Regions from separate parts of the Streptomyces sp. NPDC104096 genome, predicted to be linked through region 2. Evidence: riboswitches for the same ligand, from Rfam matches in the RefSeq annotation. Region 2 holds a riboswitch; each other region holds the start of a gene.

Region 1 (5,771 bases), on a different contig from region 2:
GAGGAGTGGCTGTACGTCCTCACCGGGCGCCTGCGGCTGCGACTGGCCGACGCCACCCACCTGCTCGGTCCGGGCGACAGCGCGCACTTCGACTCGCTGACCCCGCACCGTATAGCCGCTCAGGACCCCGACGGGGTCGAGCTGCTGTTCGTACACACCCTGTTGCAGAGCCCGACGGCCACCCTGTGCCTCGGCGACACCATCGGAGAGAAGCCATGAGTGACATCGAGGAGAAGTTCCCCCGCTCCCTCTGGATCAGGCTGATCGTCTACATCGCCGTGGGACACGTCCTCGCGGCGTTCATCTGGCTGCTCTTCGAGGTCGGCGCCCAGCAGTAGTCGCCCGGCGACGGGCGGCTCGGCGGCGGGGCGCCGACAGCGGGCGGCCCGAAGGGCCGGAGCCCGGCGGCGAGCCGCCGGGCCGAGGGTCAGTCGAGGAGCCGCTCGCGCAGCCGTTCCCGGGTCTCGGGCGCCAGCCGGAGCCCCTGCTCCAGGTAGGCGTCGACGCCGCCCCAGTTCTCCTCGATGGTCTCCAGCGCCGCGGCCAGGTACTCCGCCCGCGCGTCGAACAGGGGGCTGAGCAGCTCCATGACCTCGGGGGAGTAGCCCGCCGAGGACGAGTCGCTGCGGCGCACCCTGTAGCGGCGGTGCGTGGCGTTGGACTCCAGGTAGTCGGCGAGGATCGCCTCGCGCTCCACGCCCAGGGCCAGCAGCGTCACCGCGATGGACAGGCCGGCGCGGTCCTTGCCCGCCGCGCAGTGCATCAGGGCCGGGACGCTGTCCTCGGAGAGCGAGTGCAGCACCCGGGAGTGCTCGCCCGTCCGCTCCTTGACGATGGTGCGGTACGACATGATCATCCGGTGCGCGGCCCTGCCCTCGCCGAGGATCGCGCGCAGCTGCTCGATCTCGCCGTCGCGGACCATCTTCCAGAACTCGGAGCCGTCCGCCGGGTCCGACAGCGGCAGGTTTACATTGCGCACGCCGGGCAGCTCGACGTCCGGGCCCTCCAGCTTCTGGTCCGCCGCGTTGCGGAAGTCGAAGATCGTGTGCAGCTTCAGGGAGGACAGGAACGCCGCGTCCTCGTCGGTCGCGTGCGCCAGGTGACCGCTGCGGAACAGCACGCCGTGGCGCACCCGCCGTCCGTCGGCGGTGGGCAGTCCGCCGACGTCGCGGAAGTTGCGCACTCCGGCCAGTTCGGGCTCGGTCGACGGGACCTGCTGCGTCAAGGGGGGCTCCTCCCGCTCGCCCCGTCGGCGTGGCTCGGCGGGTGGCCGACGGGATGCGCTGACGACGATACGACATCGGTTCGAGGGCGACCGCGTCGTCCACAGGCCGAAGCGTCGGTGCGGCGACCGTCCCGGTGTGTCACCTGTAGGCGGTCTGCCCGGATTGCCCTCTTTGCCGGAACTCGCCCTGGAATAAAGGTGACTGGGTGACGAGTGCGTGAGGAGGGTCATATCGGTGACCGTGAGTGCTGCGTCATGTTCACGCAATCAGTGCGCCTTTTGGGGAGATGTGAAACGAGAGGGGAGGAGTTTTACGCAGGGTAATCGGGATCTCTCGTAACGGATCAAGCAAAACGGGCACATCCGGAAGAGGCCGCTTGTCCCGTTGTGGCGGGCTCGCTTACGTTCCACACCGATCCGGGTGGACGCCTAATCCTGCCGCCGCCCGGTGCCCGCACACTCACCCGTGCACGGCAGGAACGGGGGACCCACAGGCTCGACCGCCTGGTCCCGTCACCGGAACAGGCTAGGGGTTCAGCCGCGCCGCGAGCGCGGCCGGGCATCTCCAGTCCGCACCCGACAGCTCACCTCGTAGGCGCCGGAGAGGAAAACGCCATGCCCGCGAAGGGTAAGCACCGCCGTCCCAAGGCCCCGCGCCTCAGCCGCTCGCTCGCCGTCGTCGGAACCGGCGGTGCCACGCTCGCCCTCCCGCTGCTGGGGGCCACCGGCGCGCACGCGGCGACGCCGCAGTCCGCCGCCCGGTCGGTTCCCGCGAAGGCCGCGCAGTCCGGCGCGACGAGCGGCCAGAAGACCGCCGAGCAGGCTGACGGGCAGAGCACGGGTGCCCGTACCTACACGGTGGTCGCCGGCGACCACCTCGCGAAGATAGCCGACGCCCAGCACGTCGACGGCGGCTGGCACCGGCTCTACCAGGACAACCGGGCGGCCGTCGGGGCCGATCCGTCGCTGATCCACCCCGGTCTGAAGCTCAGCATCGGCGCGAAGGCAGTGACGGGCGAGGGCGCCGGGTCCGCCGCGCCGAAGTCGCCGTCGGCGGGGTCCTCCTCGGCGGAGTCGTCCCCCGCGAAGTCCGCGTCGGCGGAGTCCTCGTCCGCGCGGTCCTCCGCGGCGAAGCCCGCCGCCCCGCAGACCACCGGCAGCGGTTTCACGCTCCCGGTCGCCGGTGCCCCGATCGGCACCGCGTACCACGTGGCGGGCAGCATGTGGTCCAGCGGCCACCACACCGGCGTCGACTTCGTCGTCCCGACCGGCACCTCGCTCAAGGCCGTCGGCGCGGGCACCGTCGTCTCGGCCGGCTGGGGCGGCGCGTACGGCAACCAGGTCGTCATCCGGCTCGCCGACGGCCACTACGCGCAGTACGCCCACCTGTCCCGGCTCTCCGTCTCGGCCGGCCAGACCGTGACCGCGGGTCAGCAGGTCGGTCTCTCGGGCGCGACCGGCAATGTGACCGGCCCGCACCTGCACTTCGAGATCCGCACCACCCCGGACTACGGCTCCGACGTCGACCCGATCGCCTACCTCCGCGCGCACGGCGTCGCCGTCTGACCGACGGGCAGTCCGACCGCCGGGCTGTCTGAGCGACGAACTGCCTGACCGGCAGGCCGTCTCCCGCGTGCCTCTCCGCCGTCGAAGGCCGGACCCCGATCCCCGGGGGCCGGCCTTCGACGCGCCCGGGTGCGGGCACTGCGTCGATGTTCCGGATCGCACGCTTATTCCCTGATTGGACAACTCTTTAGGAGTGGCTTATCTCACCGTCCGTCAACCCATGGCTACGGTCGCGTAGGTCACATTCGAAGGTGAATCATGAGCCGATGTGGCAGACGATTCGAAGAGTGACAGCAGAGCAGTGATCGGGTCGTACGTGGCGGTGGGGGACAGCTTCACCGAGGGCGTCGGCGACCCCGGCCCCGACGGGGCGTTCGTCGGCTGGGCCGACCGGTTCGCGGTCCTCCTGGCGGACCGGCAGCCCGAGGGCGACTTCCAGTACACCAATCTCGCGGTACGCGGAAAGCTCCTCGACCAGATCGTGGAGGACCAGCTTCCGCAGGCCGTCCGACTCGCGCCGGACCTGGTCTCCTTCTGCGCCGGCGGCAACGACATCCTCCGGCCCGGGACCGACCCCGACGAGGTGGCGGAGCGGTTCGAGCGCGCGATCGCCGCGCTGACCGCCGTATCCGGCACCGTCATGGTGACAACCGGCTTCGACACCCGCGGTGTTCCCCTGCTCAAGCACCTGCGCGGGAAGATCGCGACCTACAACGGGCACGTCCGGGCCGTCGCCGACCGGTACGGCTGCCCGGTGCTGGACCTGTGGTCCCTCAAGTCCATCCAGGACCGCCGGGCCTGGGACGGCGACCGGCTCCACCTCTCGCCCGAGGGGCACACGCGCGTGGCGCTGCGCGCGGGCCAGACCCTCGGCGTGGAGGTGCCGGCCGACCCGGAGCAGGCCTGGCCGGCGCTGCCGCCGCGCGGCACCCTCGAAGTACGGCGCGACGACGTCCACTGGGCGCGCGAGTACCTGGTCCCGTGGATCGGCCGACGGCTGCGCGGGGAGTCCTCGGGCGACCACGTGACCGCCAAGGGCGCGCTGTCCCCGGACGACATCAAGGAACGCATCGCGGCCGTGGCCTGAGCGGCCGACAGGCATGGGCGCGGGGTCGGCCTCCGGTCGGCTCCGCGCCTACGCCGTCAACGCCTCCCGCGCGAGACCCAGTTCCCGGGCCAGCGCCTCGTCCACCCACTCCTGCGCGCGGGCCCGCGAGACGGCGCCGGGGTACGACGTCAGCTGTACGGCGAGTCCGTCGAGCAGGGCCGTCAGACGCAGCGCCGCGGCCGCGGGGTCCGGGCACTCGAACTCCCCGGCGGCCACACCGTCCGCGACGACCTCGGTGATCGCGGCCTTCCACCGCCGGTCGAGGTCGCGGGTGACGTCCTGGAGGGCGGGCTCTCGCAGCGCCGCCGCCCAGCCCTCGATCCACAGCCGCCAGCCCTTGGCCTGCCCCGTGGGGGCGTACCAGCGCACGGCCGAACGCAGCCGCCGCAGCGCGGTGGTGCGGCGGCCGAGCAGCTTGCGCAGCCGGGCCAGGTCCTCCTCGGCCGCGTACGTGAAGGCGGCGGCGACCAGCTTCTCCTTGGTCGAGAAGTGGTAGAGCACCAGCGCGTTGCTCACCCCGAGCGCCGAGGCCACGTCGGCGATCCTGACCGCCGCCACGCCCCGCGCCTCGATCTGCTGCACGGCGGCCCGCAGCAACTCCTCGCGCCGTTCCGCCACGTTCAACCGCACTCTCGCCACCCGGTCACCCTAGTGCCGCGCCCCGGCTGCCGGAACGGCGATGTGAGCGGGCGGGAACGTACGGCCGGGCACCGGCGTTGTCGCAGAGCGGGAACGCACGGCCGGGAGCCGGTGTTGTCGCGGGAGCCGACCATAATGAAACGTCCCGACTCCACCTGGAGGTGCCGTGCCCGGTTTCCGTTCCTCGAGCCTCGGGCTCCGCTCGTTGCAGCCCGCGGCCTTCGGCGCGGACCCGAGCGGCGGGCGCCTCGCGCGCATCCGCAGTTCGCCCCACTTCAAGGACGGGGTCTTCCAGAACCCCGGCGGCCCGTCCCGGATCCGGCCCTCGGGCTCCGCCTCCGCCCTCGCGAAGGTCTACTTCGACCGGGAGGCCAAGTCGCACCGCGCCCCGAGCGGCACCATCCCGGTGCACGCCACCACCCTCGCCGACCTCGCCCGGCCGCCCGCCTCCGGACTGCGGCTCACCTGGATGGGACACTCCAGCGTGCTCGCCGAGATCGACGGTCGGCGGGTGCTGTTCGACCCCGTCTGGGGCGAGCGCTGTTCGCCGTTCGCGTTCGCCGGACCCAAGCGGCTGCACCCGGTGCCGCTGCCGCTGGCCGCGCTCGGCCCGGTCGACGTCGTCGTCATCTCCCACGACCACTACGACCACCTCGACATGCCGACGATCAAGGCGCTGGCGGGCACGGACACCCTGTTCGCCGTGCCGCTCGGGGTCGGTGAGCACCTCGAACACTGGGGTGTGGCGGCCGACCGGCTGCGCGAGCTGGACTGGCACGAGTCGACCCGCGTCGGCGGCCTCACCCTGACCGCCACCCCCGCGCGCCACTTCTGCGGCCGGGGTCTGCGCAACACCCAGCACACGCTGTGGGCATCCTGGGTCGTGGCCGGCGAGGAGCACCGGATCTACCACAGCGGCGACACGGGCTACTTCGACGGCTTCCAGGACATCGGCGCGGCCCACGGACCGTTCGACGCCACGATGATCCAGATCGGCGCCTACTCGGAGTTCTGGCCCGACATCCACATGACCCCGGAGGAAGGGGTCCAGGCCCACCTCGACCTCCAGTCCGCGGACCCGACGGCCGGCGTGATGATGCCCATCCACTGGGCGACCTTCAATCTGGCGCCGCACCCGTGGGCGGAGCCGGGCGAGGGCACGATGCGCGCCACGCACAAGGCGGGCGTGGCGCTGGCGGCCCCGGTGGCGGGCGAGCCGTTCGAGCCGACCGT
Region 2 (5,771 bases):
TCATAACGTCACGTACGTCCTGTACATTTTTTACAGAGACACCTTGCCGCGAGGAGGGGGTTCCCATGACCCGACCGTCCGCCCGTCACGTCCTGCCGGGGTTCACCGAACGCACCGGCTCCGGGCACCGGACGCTCGATCCCTACGCGAAGCTGCTGGAGGGACGGATCGTCCTGCTGGGGTCACCGATCGACGACACCTCGGCCAACGACGTGATCGCGCAGTTCATGCACCTGGAGCACGCGGCGCCGGACCGGGCGATCTCGCTGTACATCAATTCCCCCGGCGGCTCGTTCAGCGCGATGACCGCCGTCTACGACACGATGCGCCACGTCAGCTGTGACGTGGAGACGTTCTGCCTGGGCCGGGCCGGGGCGTGTGCCGCGGTACTGCTGGCCGCGGGCGCGCCGGGCAGGCGGCACGCGCTGCCCGGCGCCCGGGTGACGATCCGCCAGCCGATGCTTCCCGGGCCGTTCGAGGCCCAGGTGAGCGATCTCGTCGTCGAGGCCAAGGAGTTGGCGCGCACCCGGGTCCTGCTGGAGGACATGCTGGCCCGGCACACGGGCCGGCCACCGGAGCAGGTGGCCGCGGACATCGAGCGGGACACGGTCCTGGACGCGCGGGGCGCGCTGGAGTACGGCCTGGTGGACCGCGTCGTGGACGGCCGCGGGGTCCCGCCCGCCGCACCGGGCACGTCCGGCACCCCCACCCTCCCCGGAACATCCGGCGCGCCCGGCACTCCCGGCACGCCCGGCACTCCCGGCGCGAGGTGAGCCGGGGATGCTGCCGCCGGAACTCCCGCCGCTGCCCGCCCTGACCCGGGCCGAGGGCGAGCTGATCGACCGTTACCTGGAGGTGGTCGACCTGCTCGGCCGCATCAACCCCGCGCACCACGGGGACACCTACCGCGGACTGCGCGCCGCCCAGGCGCTGGTGGGCAGGGCGACCGCGCTGCGCGACGCGCTGGCGCTGATGCACCAGCGGGGCGAGGCCGAACTGCACGCGCCGACGCTCGCGCGGGCGCTGCGCGTCCTCGACGGGGAGCGCCGCACGGCGCGCGTCACCGTGCCGTCGCGCTCCGACAGTTGACCCGTCCCCGGTCGGCCCGGACGTCGCGCGCGATGCGCGAACCGTCCGGGACTGAGTTCAAACGCTCCGAACGGCGTACCCACTGTCGGAGTAGCGACGGATCCTTTTCTCGGGCCTCCAGGGTTGCGCAACGCGCGTAGCTCGACGGCGGGGTGAAGTGCTCCGCCGCTGGTCCGGGGCTCGTCGTTCCCCTGGACGGACGATCGAACAAAAAGGTGTCCACCCGAACGGGTGAGTGGTGAGTAACAACACAAATCCACGGTTCCGTTGGGATTTTCGGACACCTGTGAGTGAAGATCCCTGTCTGACGACAAGCCCCCGCCACAGCGGCGGGGCGGTCCGGGCGGACGCCGAGTCCTGCCGCCGCCCGGATGACCGGTCGACAGGAGTGCACCGGCAGGAGTGGAGGACCCAAGCACGACGGGTTCGCCGGAACGGTCAAGCCATGACCGGACCGAGCAGCCCTTGGGGTGAAGCCGCGACAGCGGCCGGGCAACTTCGCCAGCCCGAATCCGACAGGTCATCCTTCACAGGCGGCTGACGAAGGGTTGCGCATGACTGCGCTCAATCGTGTCCCGTCGATGATGGTCCGGGCCGGTACGGCTTCGGCGCTCACCATCGCCGCCGTGGGCGGCTCGATCGTGGTCCCGGGCCTCTCCGCGGACGCGGCGGCCGCAACGACCGCGACGAAGGTTCTCAAGATCGCGGCTTCCAAGAAGGGCTCGCCGTACCGCTACGGCGCCACCGGGCCGCGCAGGTTCGACTGCTCGGGGCTCACGCTGTACGCGTTCAAGAAGGCGGGCAAGAAGCTGCCCCGCACCGCGGCCCAGCAGTACAACAAGACCCACCACGTCTCGGCCCGCCACCGCAAGGCCGGGGACCTCGTGTTCTTCCACTCGGGTTCCAGCGTCTACCACGTCGGCATCTACGCCGGGAAGGGAAAGATCTGGCACGCCCCGAAGACGGGGGACGTGGTGCGGCTCCAGAAGATCTGGACCAAGAGCGTCTGGTACGGCCGGGTGAGCTGATCCGCCCGGTGCGGTGGTGGCGGCCTGGCACGTCCCCACCGCACCGGGTCTCCTCCCCGGGCCTCCCCGCACCGGGTCTCCTCCCCGGGCCTCCCCGGACCGGGGGCCCGGCCCTCAAGGCTCCTGCTGTCCCGCGGCAGGCACCGGCCGGGCCGGGACGGTCCACGGGAGTTCGATGCACACCGTCTTGCCCCCCTCGGGGGTGGGACGGACGTGCAGCCTTCCGCCGCACTCGGTGGTCAGCCAGCGGACGATCACCATGCCCCGGCCGTTGTCCTGCTGGACAGCGGCCGGCAGGCGTTTGGGGAAGCGCGGATGGCTGTCGGTGACGCCGACGCGCAGCCGCTCGTCACGGTCGAGGGTGAGATCGACCGTGAACGTCGGGGACTGCCCGAACGTGTGCTGTACGGCGTTGGTGGCGAGCTCGGAGACGACCAGTCGGACGGTGTCGGCCATCTCGGCGTCCGGGGGCAGCCCCCACTCCACGAGGGCGCTCGCCACGAAGTTACGGGCCGCGGAGACCGAGGCGGGATCGCTCGGCAGGGTGACGGATGCTTCCAGATGGTCTGCCATGGCGACGTCGTCCCTTTCCCGCGGGACCGCAGTCCGACAAGGAGCGGATTCGAGTACGGTCCCGGACTGGTGCTTCTTCGCCAGACTGCCATTTCCGGGCCGGTCACGGTGCCGATCCACCGAGATATGCATATATCTGTCGCTCGAAGCGGTGAACTCTGCGACGGCAGACCGTATTTGGGCGACTCGGAAGCAGTAGGGAGTTTTCCCATGCAGTACGGTCCCGCCGTGCGCCGCCGGAAACTGGGCGCCGAGCTGCGCGCGCTGCGCGCCCGCACCGGGCTCACCAGTGGTGAGGCGGCCCGTCTGGTGGGCTGGCACCAGTCGAAGGTCAGCCGGATCGAGACCGGTGCCAGCGGGGTGAAACCGGCCGATGTGCGGCTGCTCCTGGACGCGTACGGCGTCGCCGAGACGGAACTGCGGGAGTTGCTGCTGATACTGGCGGGCTCCCACGACGGCGGCCGGGACCACTGGTGGCACGCGTACCGTGGTGTTCTCCCGCCCACCTACCGGGATTTCATCAGTCTGGAGTCGCAGGCGAGCGCGATGCGCACGCTGGAGACGTCCGTGGTCCCAGGGTTGTTGCAGACGCCCGAGTACGCCCGCGCGGTGACCCGCGCCGCGGTCGAGGGGCTGGACGAGGAGCGGCTGGACGCGCTGGTCGAGGTGCGACTGGCCAGGCAGGACGTGCTGCGCGCGCATCGTCCGCTGGAGCTGACCGCGGTCCTGGACGAGGCGGTGCTGCGCCGGGAGGTCGGCGGGCCCGAGGTGATGGCGCGTCAGTTGCGGCGGCTGGTGGAGGCGGGGCGGCTGCCCCAAGTGCGGCTCCAGGTCCTGCCGTTCCGGGCGGGAGCACACATTGGCGTCACCGGACCTTTCGTTATCTTGTCATTTCCGAGCACTTCTGATCTGGATGTGGTTGTTCTCGACCACATGACGAGTAGCCTCTACCTCGAACGGAAAGAAGACCTCCAGGCCTACTCGGAGGCCTTCAACACCCTCAGGACGCACGCCCTTTCACCCGAGGACTCATTGGATTTCATCGCCGGGATAGGTGACGACACATAAGGAGGCGCCATGACTGCACTGCCTCGCAACTCGATACCCGCCACGCGTCTGCACGGCGCGATGTGGCTGCGCAGCAGCTACAGCACAGGAGCGAACAACTGCGTCGAGACGGCGCGGCCCGGCCGAGGACCGTGGGCCGGACTGCTCGCCGTACGCGACTCCAAGGATCCGGCCGGCCCCGCGCTGCTCTTCTCCCCCGAGAGCTGGGCGAAATTCACGGCCACATTCCACTGATTCCGGTCATTCCCGGTCCACTCCGACCAATATCGGGCCAGTATCGACCGGCACCGAATCGGCAGCAAAGCGCCGTCATTCACCGGTAATTGGCGAACGTGCGAAACAGGGCCGTGTCACGCCGACTCATGGTCGTGTCTCGTCGATCACCCGCACCGCGTGCGCGATCAGCTCCTCGGTGAGGTCCGCGCGCGCGGTGAGCCGAAGCCGCGAGATCCCGTCGGGCACGGAAGGAGGACGGAAGCAGCCCACCACGACACCCGCCGTCCGGCAGTCGGCCGCCCACTTCACGGCCTCCTCCGGGGACGGCGCCCGCACGGAGACGACCGCCGCGTCCGGACGTACCGCCTCCAGGCCCGCGGCGGTCAGGCGCGCGTGCAGTTCGCCCGCCACCGCGCGGGAGCGCGCCGCGCGCTCCGGCTCGCGGCGCAGCAGCCGCAGGGCCGACAGCGCCGCTCCCGCCGCGGCGGGGGCGAGACCGGTGTCGAAGATGAACGTCCGCGCCGCGTTGACCAGATGGTCGATCACCCGGGCCGGGCCGAGCACGGCGCCGCCCTGACTGCCCAGCGACTTGGACAGGGTGACCGTCGCCACGACGTCGTCGGCGCCCGCGAGCCCGGTCGCGTACGGGGCTCCCCTGCCGTCGTCGCCCAGCACGCCGAGCCCGTGCGCGTCGTCGACGACCAGTCCGGCGCCGTGCTCCCGGCAGACCCGGGCGAGCGCGGCCAGCGGTGCGGCGTCGCCGTCGACCGAGAAGACCGTGTCGGAGACGGCGACGGCGGGCCCTTCGTGGGTCCGCAGCGCCTTGCGCACGGCGTCCGGATCCGCGTGCGCGGCCACCTGGGTGGTGCCCCGGGCCAGCCGGCAGCCGTCGATCAGCGAGGCGTGGTTGCCCGCGTCCGAGACGATCAGCGAGCCGTGCGGGGCCAGCGCCGAGACGGCCGCGAGGTTGGCCGCGTAGCCGGAGGAGAAGACCAGCGCCGCCTCGAAGCCGCAGAAGGCGGCCAGTTCCCGTTCGAGTTCGGTGTGCAGTTCGGTGGTGCCGGTGACGAGCCGGGAGCCGGTCGCGCCGCCGCCCCAGGTCCGCGCGGCGCGCGCCGCGCCCTCGACGACCTCGGGATGCCGGGTCAGACCGAGGTAGTCGTTGCTCGCGAGGTCGAGGAGCGGCGAGTCGGCCGGGCGCGGGCGCAGGGTCCGTACGAGCCCGGCGCGGGCGCGCAGTTCAGCCTGCTCGTCGATCCAGCCGAACGCCATGGGTCCTCCGGGGATTTTGTAGGCAGTGGACAGACCCTAGCCGGACGGCCGTCGGGCCAGGATGTGGCAATCCACACACCGTGAAGTGTCTCTGTTGTGTGAAGTCACCTTGGCCCCGAGCAGGTCCTTACGACAGGATCGGCCTCATGGACCTGCTGAAGACGCTGGTGGAGAAGGGGCTTCGGCGCGAGCTGCCGAGCCGCGAGGAAGCACTCGCCGTACTGGCCACCTCCGACGACGATCTGCTCGATGTGGTGGCCGCGGCCGGCAAGGTGCGCCGGCAGTGGTTCGGCCGACGGGTGAAACTCAACTACCTCGTCAACCTGAAGTCCGGGCTGTGCCCGGAGGACTGCTCCTACTGCTCCCAGCGGCTGGGCTCGACGGCCGGGATCCTCAAGTACACCTGGCTGAAGCCGGACGAGGCGTCCAAGGCCGCGGCGGCCGGGCTGGCCGGCGGCGCCAAGCGGGTCTGCCTGGTGGCCAGCGGGCGCGGTCCGACCGACCGGGACGTGGAGCGGGTCTCGG
Region 3 (5,771 bases), on a different contig from region 2:
CCAGCAGACGCAGGATCAGGGGCAGGGCCAGCAGGGCCAGGAGCAGAACCAGCAGGGCCAGGGCCAGGAGCAGGGTCAGCAGAACCAGGGCCAAGGCCAGGGCCAGGGTCAGACCGGAAACGGCGGGCAGGCCGGAAACGGCCCGGTCGCCGCCGACTACGCGGACATCAACTCGGTCCAGCCCAACGCGCAGAGCCCCGCACTCCAGGCGGACGCCTCCCGCGGCACCTTCGCCACGAGCTGCGGCGTGAACGCCAACGGGCTGTTCAACTCCGACAACGTCATCGTCGCGCCGGGTGTCAGCAACGGCGCCCACCACTTCCACGACTACGTCGGCAACCAGTCCAACAGCGCCTTCGCCAGCGACGACGACCTGGCGAAGGCACAGACCAGCTGCCAGGACCAGGGCGACAAGTCGTCCTACTTCTGGCCCGTGGTGCGCCTGCAGAACGGCACCCAGGAGCGGGACGCCGGATCGCCCGGTGGCGGTACCGAGGGCAACGCCGGTCAGATCGTCACGCCCAAGCAGGTGACGATGACCTTCGTGGGCAACCCCCGGAGCAAGGTCACCGCGATGCCGCGGCTGCTGCGCATCATCACCGGCGACGCCAAGGCGTTCGTCAACGGCCCCGCCAACGCCAACGCGTCCTGGAGCTGCACGGGCCTGGAGGACCGGCAGTTGAAGGACAAGTACCCGCTCTGCCCGAGCGGCAGCGACGTCGTGCGCACGTTCAAGTTCCAGAGCTGCTGGGACGGTCGGAACATCGACAGCGCCAACCACCGTACGCACGTGGCGTTCGCCGCCGCCGACGGCTCCTGCCCGAGCGGCTTCCAGGCCATTCCGCAGCTGGTGCAGCGCATCGTGTACGACGTGGACGCGCCGAGCCTGCAGGACGGCGGCCGCACGACCCCGCTGTTCGCGGTGGACTCCTTCCCCGAGAACCTGCACAAGCCGATCACGGACCACGGCGACTTCATCAACGTCTTCGACGAGAAGCTGATGAACGAGATGGTCGACTGCATCAACGGCGGCCGGCAGTGCGGCGTGGGCGCCAACGGCGGCGGCAACGGCGGCGGTGACAACGGGGCCGGCAACGGCGGCGGTGACAACGGCGGCGGCAACGGCGGCGGCGACAACGGCGCGGGCAACGGCGGCGGCGACAACGGCGCGGGCAACGGCGACCAGGGCCAGCAGACGCAGACCCCCGAGCCCCCGAAGGACGGGAACGGCGCGCAGGGGCAGACCGGCGGCAACACGGGCAACGGCGGCAACGCCGGTGACGGAGGCAACGCGGGCAACGGTGGCGACGCGGGTCAGGCGACCACGGCGCCGCCCGCCGCCACGGCCACCGCCACCCGTCCCGGCAACACCCAGCCCAAGCCCTACTCCTCCCCCTCGGCGACCAACCGCCCGAAGGACGACTCGGGACAGGAGGGTTCGGGCGGCAACGGCTCCGGCCTGGTCACCACCGCCCCCCAGGCCGATGACACGGCAGCCGCCGGATCCGGCTCGGCGGCCGGTGCCGAGCAGACCCAGGCCGCGGACGACGGCGGCCAGGCCACCTCCGCCGCGCAGCCGGCCCCCCAGACCGTGCCGCAGACCGAACCGCAGGCGGTCCAGGGCGGTCTCGCCGAGACCGGCGCGCAGCTGTGGCCCGCGGCGCTCGGCGGAGTGCTCGCCGTCGCCGGTGTCGTCCTGCTCATCCGCACCAGGCGACGCCCCGTGTGACGACGCCTGGCTGAGACCCCACGGCGCGACGCCCGGACCGGTACCGGTCCGGGCGTCGCGCCGTCTCATGCCGTCGTACCGTGCGGCCGCAACGCGCGAACTGCCCGGACGGATCATTCCGTCCGGGCAGTTCGCGGTTCGTGGGTCGGGTTCGGGTGGGTCCTCGGCGTGTGAGGGTCAGGCGGGGCGTGCGGCGCTGTGGATCGCCGCCTGCCCGGCGAAGAAGATCGACTCCTCGCGGATCAGGGCGCCGGGCCCCGGCGCGTGGATCATCGTGCCGGGTCCGGCGCAGACGCCGACATGACTGGTGTCGCCGTGGAAGAAGATGAGATCGCCGGGCTGGAGGTCGGTGAGCGGGATCGCCGAGACGGTGCGGGCCTGGTCGAGCGCCGCGCGGGGGAGCTCGACCCCGGCGGCCCGCCAGGCGGCCTGCGTGAGACTGGCACAGTCGTACGACTCGGGGCCGGTCGCGCCCCACAGGCACGGCCTGCCGATCTGGGCGCGCGCGAACTCCAGGGCCTTCGCGGCCTTGCCGCCGTACCCCGCCGGCTCCGGCACGCCGACCGGGGCGGGCGCGGCGGACATGGCGGGCATAGCCGGCACGGCGGGTGCCGGGGGGACGGGGGGCATGGCAGGTACGGCCGGCGCGGCGGGCATGGCGGGCACGGCGAACTGTCCGGTGTCCATCGGGGCGAACCGGCCCGTGTCGGCCGGAGCGGCCGGGTAGGCGGGGCTCGCGGGGGCGCTCGGATAGGCAGCGTTCACGGGGGAGCCCTGGTACGCCGTGTCGGCGGGGGCGCCCGGGTAGCCGACGTTCGCGGGGGCGCCGGGGTAGGGAGGGCTCGCGGGAGCACTCGGGTAGCCGGCGGCCGCCGGGGTGCTCGGGTAGACGGCTCCCATGTTCGGGACGGCGCTGAACTGACCGGTGTCGGCGGGAGGGTTGGTGAACCCGACGTCGACGGGAAGGCTGAACTGGCCGGTGTTGACCGGGGTGTTCGGGTAGACAGCTCCCATGTTCGGGACGGCGCTGAACTGCCCGGTGTCGGCGGGAGGGTTGGTGAGGCCGACGTCGACGGGAAGGCTGAACTGGCCCGTGTCGACCGGGGTGTTCGGGTAGGCGGCGACGCTCGGGATGGCGCTGAACTGCCCGGTGTCGGCCGGAGGGTTCGTGACGGCGCCATCGAGGGGAAGGCTGAACTGCCCGGTGTCGATGGGGGTGTTCGGGTATCCCGCGACACTGGGAACGGTGCCGTACTGCCCGGTGGCGCCGGGAGCCCCCGGGTACTCGCCGCTCCCGGCGAGAGGGTCGGGGCCGGGTGACGGCTGGGTGAGCCACCCGGTGCCCTGGCCGAACAGCGGATCCTGCTCGGGGACCGGCCAGCGCGGCGCGGCGGTCGGCGCGCTCTCCGGGGCCGGCGGAGTGCTGCGCAGGGCGACCTGCCGGGTCAGCAGTCTGCGGGCCTGGGTGAGCTTCTCCTGGTTCCGCCCCTTGACCGACCGCCGCGCGGTCTGCCGTGCCGCGGTGTCGGCCACGGGCGTGGCCGCGGGCGCAGGTGCGGGCGCGGCCGCGAGCGGTCCCGCCGGGAGCGCGGAGGGGATGGAAGGGGCAGAGGGTGCGGAGGCGGCGGGCAGAGCCGGGAAGGCGTCCCGTCGGCCCTCCGGCGCGGTCGCGGCCGGGAGGGCGGCGACGGGTCCGGCGGTGAGCTCCGGGACGCGCCGGGCGGGAGCCTCCAGTTCGGGGCGGGGGGCCGGAATGGCGGCCGGGAGCTCCGGCGCGGGCGACGCCGCGGGGCGGGCCGCGGCCGGCGGCGCGGGCATCCTGTCGGCGGGCAGCACCGCCGCGACGGTCGGGCCTATCTTGGCGCGCGCTCCGTCGAACCACTTCCGGGCGACGTCGTCGAGGGCGGGGTCGGACGGCTTGCGCTGAGCGGGACGCACCGGTCGGGTGGGCCTGCGGTTGCCGGCTGACATCGCGCGGGTGGCGTTGTAGGTCCCCGAGTCGGTCTCCGCGCGGTCGTAGAGGGTGTTGACCCGCTGCCGGATCTCCTCGCCGCTGACCGCGTCCGACATACCGGGGAGGCCGAGACCTTCGGGGCGCTTGTCGCGTCCTGGCGCCATCGGCGACGTACTCCTTCCGTGCTCCGCCTACCGAGTTAGCTGTCGGGTTCGGGCGGAGGTTCCGGAAGGCGTGCCCTACGGCCCTTGCCCCGCAGGGCGGTTGGGCCGATTCACCCCAGAGGATCGGTTGGGTCCCCGGCTCCGGCGGCCGCAGTGGTGCACCGGACTCGGCGGAGGCAGCGCGGCCCGGCGGGATTCGCCGGAGGAACCGAGCGGCCTGGCGCCAACTTAGCTAATTTGTGCGGCTCGTGTGAAGGTTGAAGTGCGGTATGTCCGATACGTAATTGTGACCTTCATTTCCTTCTGCCGTTCCCCGGGTCGCGGGTGAACGGGATGCGGAGGGGGTGGCTGCCGCGTCCCGCGTTCCGTCGGCTCGACCGGCGCACGTGGATCAGTCATCGTCTCGATCGCCGTGGCGCGTGAATCAATCGTCGCAACGATCGATTCGATCGTCGAATCTTGAATTTGCTTACGATTCGGTCATATTCTCTGTGCATTCATCCGCCGTCGCTCTACGAGGTAGTCATGGACCGCACCCGCCTTCAGCACCTCCTGGCCCGCGAGAGCGCCGAGGCCGACCGCCGCAACCCCCGCTCGAAGGCCGCCTACGCGCGGTCCGAGCACCTCTTCGGCCGGGTGCCGATGACCTGGATGAACAAGACCGCCGGTGCCTTCCCGCGTTATCTGGACACCGCGCGCGGCGCCAGGGTGACCGACATCGACGGACACGAGTACATCGACTTCTGCCTCGGCGACACCGGCGCGATGGCCGGCCACTCGCCGGCGGTGGTGGCCGAAGCCGTCCGGCACCGGTTCGCCGAACTGGGCGGGGCGACCGCGATGCTGCCCACCGAGGACGCCGAATGGGTCGGCGCGGAGCTGACCCGCCGTTTCGGGCTGACCCGGTGGAGCTTCTCGCTGACGGCGACGGACGCCAACCGCTGGGCCATCCGGCTCGCCCGCGCCGTCACCGGCCGCTCCAAGATCCTCGTGAACGGCTACAGCTACCACGGCAGCGTCGACGAGTCGCTCATCGTCGTCGGCCCCGACGGTCTGGGCGCCCCCCGCCCCGGAAACGTCGGAGCGCCCTGCGACGTCACGCTGACCAGCCGGGTCGCCGAGTTCAACGACCTGGAGCGGCTGGAGCGCGAACTCGCCCACGGCGACGTCGCCGCCGTCCTGATGGAGCCCGCGCTGACCAACATCGGCATCGTGCTGCCCGAACCCGGCTACCTGGCCGGGGTCCGCGCGCTGACGCGGCAGTACGGCACCCTCCTCGTCAACGACGAGACGCACACCTTCTCCGCCGGTCCGGGCGGCTGCACCGCGGCCTGGGACCTGGAGCCGGACGTCCTGACCATCGGCAAGGCGATCGGCGGCGGCATTCCCGCCGGCGCCTACGGTCTCTCCGCCGACCTGGCCGACCGGCTGCTGTCCCGCGCCGATCTCGACCTGGTGGACATGGGCGGCGTCGGCGGCACCCTCGCGGGCAACGCGCTCTCCGTCGCCGCGATGCGCGCCACCCTGGAACACGTCCTGACCGACGACGCCTTCGCCCACATGTCGAAGCTGTCCGAGCGCTTCGAGGCGGGGGTGCGCGCGGGTATCGCCGCCCACGACCTGCCGTGGTCGGTCAGCCGCCTCGGGGCGCGCACCGAGTACCGCTTCGCCGACCCCGCCCCGCGCACCGGCGCCGAGTCCGCGGCGGCCGGCGACCCGGAGCTGGAGGACTTCCTCCACCTCTATCTCGCCAACCGCGGCATCCTGCTGACCCCGTTCCACAACATGGCGCTCATGTGCCCCGACACCACGGAACAGGACGTGGACACCCACACCGGGCTGTTCGCCGCCGCCCTCGCCGAACTCGTCGGCTGACGTGCGCCGATAGGGTGGGTTCGAACCGCCGGGAAGGAAAGGGAACCAG

The links. Region 2 has a riboswitch for cyclic di-AMP ahead of ACZ60B_RS12975 (C40 family peptidase). Riboswitches for the same ligand answer to the same signal wherever they lie in the genome.
Region 1: it holds a riboswitch for cyclic di-AMP, as region 2 does, so the genes downstream of both, ACZ60B_RS07550 (M23 family metallopeptidase) here and ACZ60B_RS12975 (C40 family peptidase) in region 2, are expected to answer to the same signal.
Region 3: it holds a riboswitch for cyclic di-AMP, as region 2 does, so the genes downstream of both, ACZ60B_RS14220 (C40 family peptidase) here and ACZ60B_RS12975 (C40 family peptidase) in region 2, are expected to answer to the same signal.

Annotation. Positions count from the first base shown of each region.
Region 1 is NZ_JBVJMD010000004.1:308,251-314,021, reverse strand. Features, by position in the region: gene ACZ60B_RS07565 (helix-turn-helix domain-containing protein) at 1-219, shown strand, start outside; gene ACZ60B_RS07560 (DUF6126 family protein) at 216-338, shown strand; gene ACZ60B_RS07555 (tyrosine-protein phosphatase) at 428-1,225, opposite strand; cyclic di-AMP (ydaO/yuaA leader) riboswitch at 1,677-1,838, shown strand; gene ACZ60B_RS07550 (M23 family metallopeptidase) at 1,841-2,791, shown strand; gene ACZ60B_RS07545 (SGNH/GDSL hydrolase family protein) at 3,093-3,878, shown strand; gene ACZ60B_RS07540 (TetR/AcrR family transcriptional regulator) at 3,927-4,538, opposite strand; gene ACZ60B_RS07535 (MBL fold metallo-hydrolase) at 4,705-5,771, shown strand, end outside.
Region 2 is NZ_JBVJMD010000009.1:113,709-119,479, reverse strand. Features, by position in the region: gene ACZ60B_RS12985 (ATP-dependent Clp protease proteolytic subunit) at 66-773, shown strand; gene ACZ60B_RS12980 (hypothetical protein) at 781-1,089, shown strand; cyclic di-AMP (ydaO/yuaA leader) riboswitch at 1,471-1,640, shown strand; gene ACZ60B_RS12975 (C40 family peptidase) at 1,644-2,117, shown strand; gene ACZ60B_RS12970 (ATP-binding protein) at 2,232-2,690, opposite strand; gene ACZ60B_RS12965 (helix-turn-helix domain-containing protein) at 2,901-3,758, shown strand; gene ACZ60B_RS12960 (DUF397 domain-containing protein) at 3,768-3,992, shown strand; gene ACZ60B_RS12955 (8-amino-7-oxononanoate synthase) at 4,119-5,246, opposite strand; gene bioB (biotin synthase BioB) at 5,393-5,771, shown strand, end outside.
Region 3 is NZ_JBVJMD010000010.1:168,135-173,905, forward strand. Features, by position in the region: gene ACZ60B_RS14215 (DUF1996 domain-containing protein) at 1-1,729, shown strand, start outside; gene ACZ60B_RS14220 (C40 family peptidase) at 1,907-3,847, opposite strand; cyclic di-AMP (ydaO/yuaA leader) riboswitch at 3,856-4,030, opposite strand; gene ACZ60B_RS14225 (transaminase) at 4,373-5,722, shown strand.